DNA from 3 places in the Planococcus liqunii genome. Region 1 is predicted to be linked to each of the others. Evidence: riboswitches for the same ligand, from Rfam matches in the RefSeq annotation. Region 1 holds a riboswitch; each other region holds the start of a gene.
The links. A riboswitch is a leader RNA that binds a small molecule or an ion and turns the genes downstream of it on or off. The one in region 1 is predicted to bind thiamine pyrophosphate.
Positions count from the first base shown of each region.

Region 2: another riboswitch for thiamine pyrophosphate. It lies ahead of thiT (energy-coupled thiamine transporter ThiT); the one in region 1 lies ahead of QWY22_RS11195 (YkoF family thiamine/hydroxymethylpyrimidine-binding protein).
Region 3: another riboswitch for thiamine pyrophosphate. It lies ahead of tenA (thiaminase II); the one in region 1 lies ahead of QWY22_RS11195 (YkoF family thiamine/hydroxymethylpyrimidine-binding protein).

Region 1 is NZ_CP129238.1:2,213,009-2,217,949, forward strand. It holds gene QWY22_RS11185 (carbohydrate kinase family protein) at 1-34, opposite strand, end outside; gene QWY22_RS11190 (glycoside hydrolase family 32 protein) at 161-1,645, opposite strand; TPP riboswitch at 2,081-2,188, shown strand; gene QWY22_RS11195 (YkoF family thiamine/hydroxymethylpyrimidine-binding protein) at 2,289-2,888, shown strand; gene QWY22_RS11200 (ECF transporter S component) at 2,881-3,462, shown strand; gene QWY22_RS11205 (ABC transporter ATP-binding protein) at 3,428-4,885, shown strand; gene QWY22_RS11210 (energy-coupling factor transporter transmembrane component T family protein) at 4,866-4,941, shown strand, end outside.
Region 2 is NZ_CP129238.1:1,055,535-1,060,475, reverse strand. It holds gene QWY22_RS05235 (M3 family oligoendopeptidase) at 1-217, opposite strand, end outside; gene QWY22_RS05230 (TspO-related membrane protein) at 433-1,152, shown strand; gene map (type I methionyl aminopeptidase) at 1,173-1,922, opposite strand; gene thiT (energy-coupled thiamine transporter ThiT) at 2,056-2,631, opposite strand; TPP riboswitch at 2,726-2,825, opposite strand; gene QWY22_RS05215 (M20 family metallopeptidase) at 2,971-4,041, shown strand; gene yxzF (small protein YxzF) at 4,111-4,248, shown strand; gene QWY22_RS05205 (SGNH/GDSL hydrolase family protein) at 4,284-4,941, opposite strand, start outside.
Region 3 is NZ_CP129238.1:3,506,385-3,511,325, forward strand. It holds gene thiW (energy coupling factor transporter S component ThiW) at 1-290, opposite strand, end outside; gene thiE (thiamine phosphate synthase) at 287-958, opposite strand; gene thiD (bifunctional hydroxymethylpyrimidine kinase/phosphomethylpyrimidine kinase) at 924-1,763, opposite strand; gene thiM (hydroxyethylthiazole kinase) at 1,760-2,551, opposite strand; gene tenA (thiaminase II) at 2,553-3,236, opposite strand; TPP riboswitch at 3,368-3,471, opposite strand; gene QWY22_RS17350 (ABC transporter ATP-binding protein) at 3,506-4,636, opposite strand.

The sequences.
Region 1 (4,941 bases):
TCAGGAGTTCACCAAGTGCGACGACGTCCACCATATTCCATTCCCCCTTTAGTCTATGCTGCATAAATGGTGAGTAAACCGAATAAGGAAACCCGCTTTTTCGCGGTTCCAGCTTCTTTACAAAGCCACCGGCCGAAATTGCTTCGGCCAGTGGCTTGTGTTACAACTCTTTCGGATTGCGCAAATCCCACTTTTCAAGCGTTGCATCAACCCGCCCATCTGCAGTGATGAATACATCTACATCATTTGCTTCAGCAAAGAACCGGGCCGTAAACACTTCCTCTCCTCCATTGACAAACAACTCAATCGAGCTGGTGTCGAGGAAGATATGAAGATCTTCAAGCTTATCCAAAAAGCAGCTGCGGCTTTCAATCTTGCCATCGATGAACCGCTTTCTCTCTAAGGTCAAGCGCTTCATATGCTGAATATAGACGATTGACAAGTTTTTTCGGATTTCGATTTTTACTGTGTCGGCGAGATTTTGGTGGAAACAGGCTTTGATTTCACTGACTGTCCCGGCCAGTTCTGGCCAAGTTTTTGTTTCATCTTCGATGCTTGTTTTGCACTGGAACCCATTCGCCTCCCGCAGCTTTTGGAGTTCTTGCACCGGCTTTTGAATAATCCGGTTGTTTTTCAGTTCGATTTCCCGGGGGATCGTCAAGGCATGCACCCAGCCTTTTTCAATGGTTGGCTGGTGGGATTCCTGTTCGTCTGTAATTCCCATCCAGCCCAGCATGATTCTTCTCCCCAGCTGATCTTGAAACGTTTGGGGGGCATAGAAATCAAACCCACGGTCCAGTTCGATAAATTCGCCGTGTGGAAACTCAGTGGTTCCGACTTTCCATTTCCCTACAAAGTATCCTGACTGGAACACATTGTGGTAAAAGCTTTCTTTTGCCTCCAATCCTTGAGGCGACACGATCAAAATGTCGTTTCCATCCAGTTCAAAAAAATCGGGACACTCCCACATATAGCCGAAATCAATCAATCCGTTAAGCCGGTTCCCAGCAAGCGTTCCTTTTAACTCCCATTCCTTCAAATCGGATGAAGCAAACAGGACAACGGCACCTTCTTGAGAAAAGGTTTGCGCACCTATAACCATGTACCAGACGCCATCTCGTTTCCAAACTTTCGGGTCCCGGAAATGGGACGTGTATCCTTCCGGTAGCAGAACCACAGGGCCTTTTTTCTCAAAAATAAACCCGTTGTGGGAAACAGCCATACATTGATATGTTTCAAGTATATTGTTGTCATGTCCAACGTTCCCGCTGTAGAACAGCACCATGTCTCCATCAACTTCAACAGCACTTCCGGAAAAACATCCGTCTCTTTCATACCACTCACTCGGAACGAGTGATGGCGGGTGTTCTTGCCAATAGATGAGATCTTGGGATGTGCAGTGTCCCCAGCATTTAGCTCCGTGTACAGTCCCAAACGGATTCCACTGGAAAAACACATGATAAGTGCCTTTATACTGGATGAGTCCATTCGGGTCATTCAGCAGACCGACCGCGGGCATTAAGTGGTATTGCAGCCGGTGCGGATCAATGTGGTTGTCTTTTTGGTAAGTTTCTAGTGTGTGATTCAACCTTTCAAACCAGTTTATAGTATTCATGGCAAACTCCCATTTCCAGTAGTTTTTCAACTAACCTTCCCCTAAGCGTTCGTTTCCACAAAGTTCACATTCTCAGTTTCTGTCTTTGAAATCCCCCAGCCGGCTGCTCGGCTATTGCCATTTTTCCATCTCATCTTCTAAAGCAGAATGATTAAATCACTAAAAAGTTTCACCTTCAAAAGCGGCTCTTATCATGTAGATTCCCCCTTAAAAATTATTATCTATCTATTCTAATAATACGCCTAAATGATTTAAAAGTCTCACAAAAGATAAAATAATATTAGTTTTTATTCAGCTTTTTGACTATATAGTTACAATATTTTGGGTTCTGTATTTCTTATTCAAAATTTAAAAAAATCTTGATTGCAAAAGCCAAAATCGAAATTCCCTTTACTTCCTCCACCCCTTCCGCTACACTAGACCCATCGGGGCAAACCCCGGACCACAAAAAAAACTGCATACCGTTTTCTGCACTGGGGGTGCCCGATTTTCGGCTGAGATGCAAGCGCAAGCTTCGATCCCTTATGACTCGATCCAGATAATACTGGCGTGAGGAAGTGCGGTGACTTTCCGCAATTGGATCTTTCTTGAATTTAATTGGCATGGAATAGTGGCTGCATCTTCACGGATGCAGCCTTTTTTTGTGCAATTTTTTTGAGGAGGAGAATTTATTATGGAACCACTGCAATGCGGCACAAGCCCGATTGTCGGATTTCGCTTTTCTTTGCATCCGATGACCGGCGATTTTATCAAAGTAATCAAAGGGGCTTTGAACGAAACAGATACAACGAACGTCTGGATGCATACCGATGACGTCTCGACTGTGATTCGTGGCAAACAGAACCATGTCTTCAATACGGCGAAAGCACTTACGCTGCACGCAGCCAAGACCGGCGAACATGTTGCATTGTCCGGAACATTTTCAATCGGCTGCCCGGGAGATTCTGCGGGCGATGTCTACTTGGACAAAGATGACGTACTGCTGAATACCGATGACACGAAGCAATACGTGTCATCGCAATTTGCGCTGTATCCGATGAACAACCCGGATTACATGACCGTTATTTACCGCGAAGTCGACCGTGCAAAGGCGCAGGGCGTCTTTAACGAATCGATGCATTACGCGAGCGGCATCCACGGCGATATCCATGAGGTCTTCGCGTTTTACGAAGAAGCATTTACGAATGCCCGCTCCGAAGAGCACCGCCATTTGGTCATGACGGTATCAATGAGCATCAACAGTCCTTCGCATGGAGGCAAAAACGATGCTTAAATCGTGGAAGCTGAAAGAAGTTGTATTGATGTCGCTGTTTGCCATCGTGTTTGGCATCGTTTATTTGCTGTTTGTCCATCTTTCGAATATCTGGGCCGGCATTATCGGACCGATTGCCTATGAATGGCTGTTCGGCATCTGGTTTATCGTATCGATCATTTGCATGAACATCATCCGGAAACCGGGAGCTGCCGTACTGTCGGAATCGATGGCGGCGGCAATTGAAGTGCTGCTCGGCAATGCAGTTGGTCCGCGCCTGCTGTTGTCCGGCATTGTCCAGGGACTCGGAGCGGAAGCGGCGTTTGCAGTGACCGGATACAAGCATTTCAATCTGGCGGTGTTTATGCTTGCCGGAGCCGGATCTGCTGTATTCAGTTTTGTGTACGGCTATTTCATCTCCGGCTACGCAGCGCTTGATCCCTCATTTGTGGCCTTGATGTTTACGTTGCGTGTCTTAAGCGGCATGGTCATCGCCGGCATCGGCGGTAAGTACATTTCAGACGCCCTGCTTGCAACCGGTTCGCTTCGAGGCTATGCCATTGCCCGCGCAGAAAAAGGTGATGCCGGTGCATGAGCCGGTGTTTTCATTGAAAAATACCCATTTCCGTTTTCCGGATGACCAGGAAAACACGCTGAAAGATCTTACATTCGATATCTTTCCGGGAGAGCGCGTCGTCATATCCGGGCCGAGTGGCAGCGGCAAAAGCACTTTGCTGTACTTATTGAACCGGTTGTATCCGCTGAACTGCGACGGAATTCTGAGCGGCAGCATCCGCATGTTCGGCAAAAGAGCAGAAGATTATACACCCGGAGAAATCAACTACCGGGTCGCAACCGTGTTCCAGGACCCCGACTCCCAGTTTTGCATGCCGACCGTTGAAGCAGAACTGGCGTTTACACTGGAAAACCTCCATGTCCCTTTTACGGAAATGGAGAGCCGGATAACAGATGTCCTTTCATTAACTGAATTGACGCCAATGCGCCATGCGGTGATCCAGTCTTTATCGGGCGGCATGAAACAGCGCGTGGCAACCGCATGTGCATTGATCATGAAACCGGAAGTGCTCTTGCTGGATGAACCCATTTCCCATCTCGACCCCTATACAGCCAAGCAGTTTATCACCTGGCTAGACAGGCTGCAGAAACAATTTGGATTGACGGTTGTGGCTGTCGAGCACCGGCTTGATCTTTGGGAATCATTTTTCGACCGCGGTATCCAACTGGACAAAGACGGACGCATTCTCGCTGATCAGCGCTTTGTCCAAAGGGCGGCAATGACATTCCCCAGACGGGTAACTAGTCTTCGAGAACCCTTTTCTTTGCGGGTTTCCGGGCTGTCCACTAGCGTCAACGGGAAAAGCTTGCTCCATCCGCTGTCGTTTTCCGTCAAGCGCGGGGAAGTCACGGTCGTTGCCGGGCCGAATGGCAGCGGAAAATCGACATTGCTGAAGACGCTGTGCGGCATCTACAAAAGTTCTGGCGGAACCGTCGAATCGGACGGCCTCGGCTACGTGCCGCAATCGCCTGAGTACCTGTTTCTGACACAGCGAATTAAAGATGAAATAGCCTATTCGGCTTCGTCTACTCCAGCGGAGGTCCAGAATTTGATGGAGCGCCTGCGGTTAACAGACATTCAAAATGCGCATCCGTTCGCTGTCAGCCACGGGCAAAAGCGGCGGGTCGCAATCGCCGCGATGCTCGCAGACAAACGGCAAGTGCTGCTGATGGATGAACCGACTTCCGGGCAGGACGCTGCGGCACTGCAGGCATTAGCGCGGTTGATTGCAGAACGGGCAAACGAAGGCATATCTATTTTGATCGTCACGCACGACATGGAATTTGCAGCAGCCGTTGCCGATTTCATTCTTCTTATCAAAGACGGTAGACTGACGGGGAAATTTGCGTGTAAGGAATTATGGGCTAATGAAGAATTGCTGGAGTCGCATCATTTGCTTGTGCCAAAAGGAGTGAAGCTTCGTGCGGAATCTTTTGCATGACATGAACCCGTCCGTAAAATTCATTGTCGTGACTTTGTCAATGGTCGCCATTGCCT
Region 2 (4,941 bases), 1.2 Mb from region 1:
GGTTCAATTGCTGCATGATGCCTTTGACTGTCTCCAGCATAGCTACAATGGCTGCCTCGTCTTTCTCTGATGCCGGTACTTGAAAGTTTTTAGCCAGCGCTTCAAGTTCCGCTAAATCAGAGTTTGTCTTTTCAATATGTAAACGCAATTCTTTTGAGTTGCTTCCCCCTGGAAAAAGAACTTCCAAATCCCATACTTCCGGAAATTTCACCGTCATTGTGTTACCCCCTGGTAAACTAAATTTTCTAAAAACACTTACTAGTATAGCATTATTATTCGGCAGGCGGAACAATTGAAGCAATCCTTCTTCTCCAATATTTTTTTAAAAGTGTCGGCTTCTTCACAAACTCCCTTTTATTTCAATTTTTTTGGAATTGCAGTTTGTTGTCCCCTACAAGGACAGTTATACTTAAAACAGAGGAGGGATCTCTTATGTTTAGGATACTGTTGATGACTATTGCTTTTATAGCCATCATTGTAGTAAACGCTATGGCCAATATCCTGCCAATAAATGGACAGACAACTGGAGAAATTTCCAATCGTCTCCCGGTCATGTTTACACCCGCTGGTTATGTATTTTCAATCTGGTCAGTTATTTACATCTTGCTGGCTATATGGATTATCGGTTTTTGGGTCCGTCTGAAAAAAGGACAAATTCCCCCATTAAAAATCACCGCATTCTTTGTATTAAGCGCATTGTTCAATATTAGCTGGCTGCTTCTTTGGCATTACGAATTCTTCGGCTGGTCAATCGCAGCGATGATTGGGTATTTGCTGGCGTTGATTGGGCTTTATCTTCAATATAGCAATGAAGAACGCGGTCTTTTTGAACGTTTACCTGTAGCCGTCAATATGGGATGGATCAGTGTGGCTACAATTGCCAATATCAGTTTTGTCCTTACCTACTATAACTGGAGCGGCTGGGGACTGAGCGATCAGCTATGGACGGTTATCATGTTGACTGTCGCAACTGCACTTGCACTTCATATTCGATTCCATCATTCCGACATCCCTTATGCCCTTGTGTTCATCTGGGCATTTATCGGCATTGCAGTTAAGCATCAAATGGATGAGCTGCTCGTTACGACAGCGTCCTTATTTTTAGCAGGTGTTATATTAACCGGAATATTGCTCATCAAAAAAAGACCCTGAGAAGGGTCTTTTTTTGTGCCTTAATCTATTTTCGTCAATAATACCGGTTCGCCTTTTGTGACCAGTACCGTGTGTTCAATTTGCGCGACCAGTGACTGATCCGGTGTGATGAACGTCCAGCCGTCTCCTGATTCCACAATATGTTCGGATTTCTGGGAAATAAACGGTTCTACTGCCAGAACCATTCCTTCTTTTAAGATTGTTGTTTCCCACGCATCGTAATAATTTAAAATATGTTGAGGCGCTTCGTGAAGAGATTTTCCAATTCCGTGGCCCGTCAAGTTTTTAATAACGAACAATCCTTGCTGTTTCGCTTCGCGCTCAACCGCTTTGCCGATCTGGTTTAACTTTGCGCCAGCTTTCACTTTTGTCATCGCACGCTCAAACGAAGAAGCGGCAACTTCGCAAAGTTTTTCTTTTTCCGGATAGCCGTCCCCGACAACAAACGAAATGCCGGTATCGGCAAAATATCCTTCGTACGAGCCGGATACATCAATGTTGACCATATCGCCCTCGTTAATTACCCGTTTCCCCGGCATGCCGTGGGCGACTTCTTCATTTACGCTGATGCATGTATACCCTGGGAAATCGTATTCTGATTTCGGTCCGGACACGCCGCCCATTTCCTTGAACATGCGTCCGCCAATCTCATCAAGTTCTTTCGTTGTAACGCCGGGCTTTGTAGCAGCTTTCATAGCGTCACGGATTTCAGCGACCATGCGGCCCGCTTTTTTTAGCATTTCAATATCTTTTTCTGTAGTGGCAATCATTTAGTACCCTTCTTTCAACTTGTCTACCCAAAATTATATCATAAGAAAAGCGCAGATGCCCGTAAAGCACCGTCATTTGCTTGAATCTCAGCATAACAAAAAGAGGATTATCCGGTAGATAATCCTCTTAAACTTACGCTTTTGTATCCACCAGTTTAGGTGCCGTTGCGAAGAGTGTGGAACACACAACCGCGGCGACCAAAAATACCGGAATCATATAAGTGGCATTGTAAACTGCTGAATAGATCAATACATTGCCTTCTGCAAACATGCCGAAAAAAAGAATTCCGGTAACGACGTGGACCACATAACGCAGAACGGAGCCGATAAACAGCCCAATCACTACTGCCGCAATCATGCCGCCTGTCCGGTGTTCATGCGAAGCCTGCAAGTACCTTCTGCGCATGAGGCCGGCAAGCCCAACTACACCGTATGCCAATAGGTAATCCAACAAGACCTGCAATACGACAAATCCAAACGACAGCGGCGTAACCGAAATGACGCCGGTGACGATTTGCAGCAGGCCAACCAGCAGACCGGTTAACACACCGGCTAAAACACCTCTGCGAAACGCCATCAAGACGATCGGAATCATTACCAAACTCACTGAACCGCCTTGCGGCATTTTGAATGCCACAAAATCCAGCACGTATCCCAACGCTCCGAAAATAGCGATTTCCACCATCAGTAAAACTCGTAAATTTCTCATGACTTCCTCCTTGTGTTGTGCACATCACCAGAAGGGCCGCAGAAAAAAACCATATAAAAGCGGCGCTAGGACAGAGCCTGGCGCCGCGTTAAGGACCGGTTTCTATCCACATCCCTGCGCAAGCATTAACTTACAGGTTCAAAGGGTAAGAACAATATGTTCACTCTCAGCAAATAGCTCCCCTTGTGGTGTATACAATTATTTCGTTATCACCTGTATTGTACACAACTCCCTGACCGAAAGCAATTCCGTTTCAAACTGATCCATTAGGGTACTCTTTTAGATATGAGGAAAAACAGAAAGGTGGTGTTGGCAGCGGAACTTTAGCTGCCATAAATAATGATAGAATTGCTTAAGGATTTGATTAAAATTGAAAGTGATACAAAAGAAGAGGCGAACAAGGCGCTTCTTTTTTGCGCCGACTGGCTTAAACAACAGGGGCAGGAAGTAACGGTCCATGACAACGAAGGTTATTTAATGCTGACGGCAATTAAAGGCCAAGGGCCCGAAACCATTGTTTGGAACGGGCATGTCGACGTCGTTCCGGGACACGCCGACCAATTTGTTCCAATGGAAGAAAATGGTCGGCTTTACGGACGAGGGGCTGCGGATATGAAAGCCGGCGTAGCTGCCATGATGCAGGCTTTTGTCGACCTTGAGGCTGAAAAATTGCCGCGCGTTGTGCAATTGCATATTGTCACCGATGAAGAAATCGGGGGCCGCCATACATCTAAATGGCTTGTCGAACAGGGCTTCCATGGCGATTTTGTCATCTGCGGCGAACCGACGGGACTGAAGGTCGGCTTGCAGTCAAAAGGCATATTGCGCATGGATATGACGTTCAAGGGCAAACCCGCTCACGGCAGCCGGCCATGGGAAGGCATCAATGCGATTGAATCAGCGATGAAATATCATATGGCTATTGCTGAATTGCCGTTCCGTAAAGAATCCACCGAATACTATGAGCAAACTTCCGTTAACTTGCCGATCATCAATGCCGGCGACCGCTATAATGTCGTTCCGGAAATTTGCCATATGTCCTATGATATTCGGTTTATGCCGGGACAGGACAAAGACGAAATCGTCCGGCAGATGGCGGAACTCGCAAAAACCTTGAATCTCGATATGGAATACAAAGCAAGCGGCTCCACGCCTGCACTGACTACTTCGGAAGAAAATCCATACATTCAATCCCTGAAGAAATCCATTCAGCAGGCAACAGGGGAAGATGCCGTGCTTTTCGGTCAACATGGAGCCGCTGATACCCGTTATTATGCACTGGTGAACGGCGGCGAAGGAGCCATTGAATTTGGTCCTTCCGGGGACGATTGGCATGGGAACGCTGAATATGTGCTTCTTTCAAGTGTCCACGATTACCGTAAAATCCTTGTTTCATTGGCCTTTTCATAAAGATCATGTTTAAAAAAGAAACGATGAGGGAAATTAGTCTATACCTCACTTATGATAGGAGAGATTGCTATGGGAATAGGTCGAATCGTAAAAACCGCTATTAAAATAGCACCAGTTGCTTATCCAATTATCCGCAAAGTCATGCAAAGCAAAAAAGCTGGCGATACGAGCAAGTACAAAACGACTCCAACAAAACGTACAAGATAAAAAACCGCTCCGGGTTCTGCCCGAAGCGGTTTTTATTATGCATATGGAATGGCTTCACGCAATGCCAAATAATGATCGTCCAGCTGGCTGTGGGAAGTTGCTGAAGAAACGTCGTTCTGCCCGTCTGCTTCATCAGCTCCATTTTCCTCCTGCTCTTGGATGATTTCTTCAAACGTTTTTGGGTCAGCTGCCGGCAATTCCTGGTCTTCCACTTTCCAACCTGGCTGGTAGGCGTCCAGGAAAGCATTGGCCATCGCCTGATACCCTTTCACATTCGGGTGCACATCTGCCGGATTCGGCACTTTATCCGTGCCGTTGTCTCCAAATGCTCTATCAATTGCCACAAATGTTGCCCCTGCCTTTTCAGCACTTTGCTCTAAAATCATGTTCAGGCGATCAAGCTGCATCGCGGTGCCTTCTTTTTGTGAATCCCGTACGTGGGGATAGGCAAAATAATAACCCATTACATAAATGTCCGCCTGCGGTGCCGTTTTTTTCATTTCTGTTAAGATTTTTTCCATGTTTAGGCGTGCTTTATTCAACGCAAAATCGGCCTGGATTTGCTGAAATACCAATGTTCCTTGTGCGGAATTCGACTGGACGAGCCGCAGCAGATCGTTCGCTCCGGCAGACAAGGTAATGATATTTGCAGCGCTTAAAACTTCCTTTGCCTCCGGTGACTGAATTCGTTCT
Region 3 (4,941 bases), 1.3 Mb from region 1:
GCAAACCAGACTTTGCCGAACTTGGCATACATCACGCCGGCAATGAGCGCCCCGATCATCCCTCCCGGAAAAGCGAGGAGCGAGCCGGTTCCTGTCAGCACCCGGACGACTGCCGTCAAAAAGGCAATGAGCAGTGCCGGCCCCGGCCCCAGGAGAACCGCTGCGATGACATTCATCGCATGCTGGATCGGATAGGCGCGCGCGATGCCTGCCGGAAAGGAGACAAATGCTGAACCGGCGACACTGATCGCTACGAACATGGCAATCAGCACCATTTTTCTGGTGGTCATTTTTCAGCACCTGCCTTTATCGATTCGCTAAATCGCCTGATTTGGAGCGTAATGCTTTCCGCCTGCACAATGGCGGAAATTACAGCCACTCCGTCCGCTCCTGCCGCCCACACCTGTCCGGCATTATCAGGCGTGATGCCCCCGATGCCGATCACCGGGAGTCCGGGATAGCGGTTTTTCACAGCTAGAATCCCGGAAGTACCCGCCGGACTTTTTGCATCCGCTTTGGACTGTGTGCCAAAAACCGGACCCATGCCGACATAGTCTGCCCCGCTAAGTAGGGCTTTTCCCGCTTCTTCCAAGGAATGCACGGAGACGCCCAAAATCTTGTCGGGGCCTACTAAGCGCCTTGCTGCGTTTGCTTCCATGTCTTCCTGTCCAATATGGATGCCGTCAGCATCAAGTGTACGTGCAAGCTCCACATCGTCATTGACGATAAACGGCACGTTGTATGCGCGGCACAGCCGTTGGCATTCCGCCGCAAAATCCAGCAGCAACTCTCCAGTCAAAGCATCTGCTCCTTTTTCCCTTAATTGGAAACAGTTGATGCCTCCTGCCAAAGCTGCTTCCAGAATTTCCAGCGCATCCCGCCCCGGTGTATTCTGGCTGCCCATTATAAAGTATATAGCAGGCTTACTGAATAACTTGGACATGTTCAACGCCTCCATTTCTGCGCACATATGCCTGGTAGGCTGCATGATTGGTCGGACCGTGTCCGGCGCCAATATGCAATTCCTCGCTGAGCGCTGCCTGGATAAACTGCTTCGCCGTGCAAATGGCGCTTTCCACCGGCTGACCCTTAGCCAGTTCCGCCGTCAGCGCCGCTGCAAACGTGCAGCCGGTTCCATGGGTCTGGCTGGTGTTGATGCGCGGTGAACGAAAAAGCCGTTCTTCTCCGTTCCGTGCGAGGTAATAGTCTTCTGCCACTTCCAGGTTTTCGGCATGGCCGCCTTTGATGACAACCGACGCTGCGCCAAACGACAAGATCTTTTCGGCTGCCCGCTTCCTTGACGTTTCGTCATAGATGGAAACACCGCTGATTGCTTCCGCTTCCGGAAGATTTGGCGTCACGACTAAGGCAAGCGGCAGCAAATGCTCTTTCAGTGCCTCCAACGCTTCCTGCTGCAAGAGGCTTGCACCGCCTTTGGCAATCATGACCGGGTCCACCACAAGGTTCTTCCAGCCATATTGCCGGATGGCAGAAGCGGTCTCTTTGATGGCTGCCGCATCAAACAGCATGCCTGTCTTCAATGCCGCAATCTGAAAATCCTCTCCGACGGCCCGCAGCTGTTCCCTCACTCCATATACCGGCACCGGATAAATGCCCGTAACGCCAAGCGTGTTCTGCGCAGTCACGGCTGTAATAACCGACGTAGAATAAACCCCCAGTTCCTGAAACGTCTTAATGTCCGCCTGGATGCCTGCCCCTCCTCCTGAATCGGATCCGGCAATGGTCAATGTTTGTGGCATCATCGCTTCAGCACCCCTTCCTTTTCCTGCATAAATTTATCCAGTTCCCCTTCGCCGGTAGCTGCCAAACGGTCTAAAAACGCGCGTTGAAACGCACCTGGAAGTTCTGCTTGCCGGCTCGCGAGTTCTCCAGCGATGGCGTAATAGTGCATGGCAGCGGCTGCCGCTTCAAAATGCGCTTTGGGGTGCACTGCCAGGAACGCTGCCACCACACCGCTGAGCAGGCAGCCGGTTCCGGTAATAGAAGCCATAATTTCATGGCCGTATTGAATTTCGGCTACCCGTTCACCGTCCGTGACAAGATCCGTTGCACCGGATACGGCAATAATCAGCCCAAGGCGCTTGGCTGTTGTTCGGGCCATCTCTCCAATATCTGCATCCCCTTCACCGGCATCGACGCCTTTTGCCTGCCAGTCGGCGCCGGCAATGGCTGCCAGTTCGCCGGCGTTGCAGCGGATAACCGCAACGTTCACTTCTTCCAGGATTTTATTGACCGCGTTTTTCCGGAATTCCGTCGCACCCGCTCCAACCGGATCGAGCACCACCGGCGTCCCCAACGCATTGGCTTTTTTCCCGGCAATCAGCATGCTGGTTAAGCTTTGGCTGTTCAAGGTTCCGATATTAAGCGACACCGCATCTGCCAAAGCAGCCAGTTCAGCCGCTTCTTCCGGGGCTTCCCCCATGATGGGCGAGGCACCGAGCGCCAGCAGCCCGTTTGCCTGGAAATTCGAGACGACGTGATTGGTGATGCAATGGATGATCGGGTTTTCTGTCCGCACTTTTTCCAGCATCTTAGACACCCGCCTGACTATACGTGTTTACTGTCCAGGATTCTTTCCGCCATGCCTGCTCCCAAAAATTCCATTCGTAGTAGCTGCTGCGCCGGAACCGGTCTTTCAGTTCTGTCCGGCGTTTTTCCGGCAGGCCGGATGCCAGTCTATCCATCCGGTCCAACTGTTCTTTGACCAACTCGCCGAACTCCGCCGAGCCATAAGTACCGATCCACCGGTCGTAAATCGGATGGTCGGGTTTGGCGTTTTTCAGCCGTTCGCCAATTTCGTGGTAAAGCCAGTAGCAAGGCAAAATGGAAGCGAGCACATCGGCCAAATTGCCTTCCGCCGACCGGTACATATGGGAAACGTAGGCATACGCACTCGGCGACGGTTCAAAAGCTTCCCAATCCTTATCCGTAACGCCGAGCAGATCCATGAACGACTCGTGCAAAGCCAATTCAGCGGCACACGTGTGCTCGGAATGAAATGCAAAGCGCTTTGTCGTTTCCAAATCGGTTGCTTTGACTGCCCCGATGGCCTGGATTTTTGCAAAGTGGCTTAAATAATACGCGTCCTGCATGACGTAATGCCGAAATACATCCAGCGGCAGCGTGCCGTCCGCGATTCCTTTTACAAACGGATGATCAAAACTTGCCTGCCACAACTCGCTGCACTCAATACGAACTTCTTTACAAAATGCCATTTCCCCATCTCCTTTGTTTTTCGGCTTCAGTGCCTGACTGATTTTCTTCCGCAGGCACATCTGCCGTTTTGCCAAATAAAAAACGCCGCTCTCCAGTAAAGGAAAGCGGCGTATGCAGTCGAATGAAGGAAGGCATGCGTTCGCCACTTCCCTCCGCTGGTATGATCCAGATCAGGTTCAAAGGGTCCGGGCTTATGCCCGTCTCAGCCGATATCCGGCTCCCCTAGTGGTGTTCATTATTCAGTTGTCAAAATCACTTTAACACAAATTCACGAAACTACAACAGCCTTTTCTGATTTTTCAGGTTTGATGCGCTCTCCGCTGACCGGATCAAAGAAATGGACGCGCGACATATCAAAGGCAAGGCGCGCGGTCTGCCCCGGCTCGATGCGGTTGTCGGCATCGACGCGGGCGATGAATTCCTGTTCGCCGTAAACGGCATAAATGATCGTTTCAGCGCCGGTCAGTTCAGATACCGTAATGACCGCGTCAATATCGCTGTGCGGGATTCCCGTTAAATCTTCATTGTTCACGTGGATATGTTCAGGCCGGATGCCAAGCGAAATCGGCGAACCGTCATAGCCTTGATTCTTCAGTACGTTCAGCGTCTCTGCAGGAATATCGATAACGCGGTCGCCCATGACAAATGCACCGCCTTCTAATTTTCCGTCAAAGAAGTTCATAGCAGGCGAGCCGATAAAGCCGCCGACAAAACGGTTGGCCGGAAAATCATATACTTCTTTCGGGCTGCCGACCTGCTGGATCAAGCCGCTCTTCATGATGACAATGCGCGTTGCCATTGTCATCGCTTCGGTCTGATCGTGCGTCACGTAGATGGTAGTGGTTTTCAAGCGGTTGTGAAGCTTGGCAATTTCAGCACGCATTTGAACGCGCAGCTTGGCATCCAGGTTGGACAACGGCTCATCCATCAGGAACACTTTGGCGTCGCGCACAATCGCACGTCCCAAAGCCACACGCTGGCGCTGCCCGCCGGAAAGCGCTTTCGGTTTCCGGTCCAGGTATTCTTCCAAACCGAGAATGGCGGCGGCTTCATTTACCCGTCTTTTGATTTCTTCTTTTTTGAATTTGCGCAGCTTTAATCCGAACGCCATATTTTCATAGACGGTCATGTGCGGATAAAGTGCATAGTTCTGGAACACCATCGCGATGTCGCGCTCTTTCGGCTGCACGTCATTCATCCGTTTGCCGTCGATGAAAAACTCGCCTTCTGTTATTTCTTCCAAGCCGGCAATCATACGCAAAGTCGTGGATTTCCCACAGCCTGAGGGGCCGACAAAGACAATAAATTCCTCGTTTTTGATGTGAAGATTAAAATCAGTTACGGCAGTCGCACCATTATCGTATGTCTTCCCTAAATTGTTGATCAGAATCTCTGCCATTATGCCACTCCCCATTCTTTTTTACCTTAATTATAAACAGTTTTCTGTATATTACAAATCACAATATTGGAAAATAATTGTCTATACCCAATTCCAAAACCCTTTAAACTCGGTACTTAGTCCTATTATCTGTATATTTAGATTACTCTTTGAAAAGAAGAAGAAGTTGTTATATACTTCTACTAGACATGAGAAGCTGGAAGATTTTATGGTTCTTTTTCTAACAGAAAAAGAGGCATTTTTTCGCTGAAAATCAGGCTGAAATCGCCTTTTTACTTCGACTGTCGAAGATATTATCTGTACTT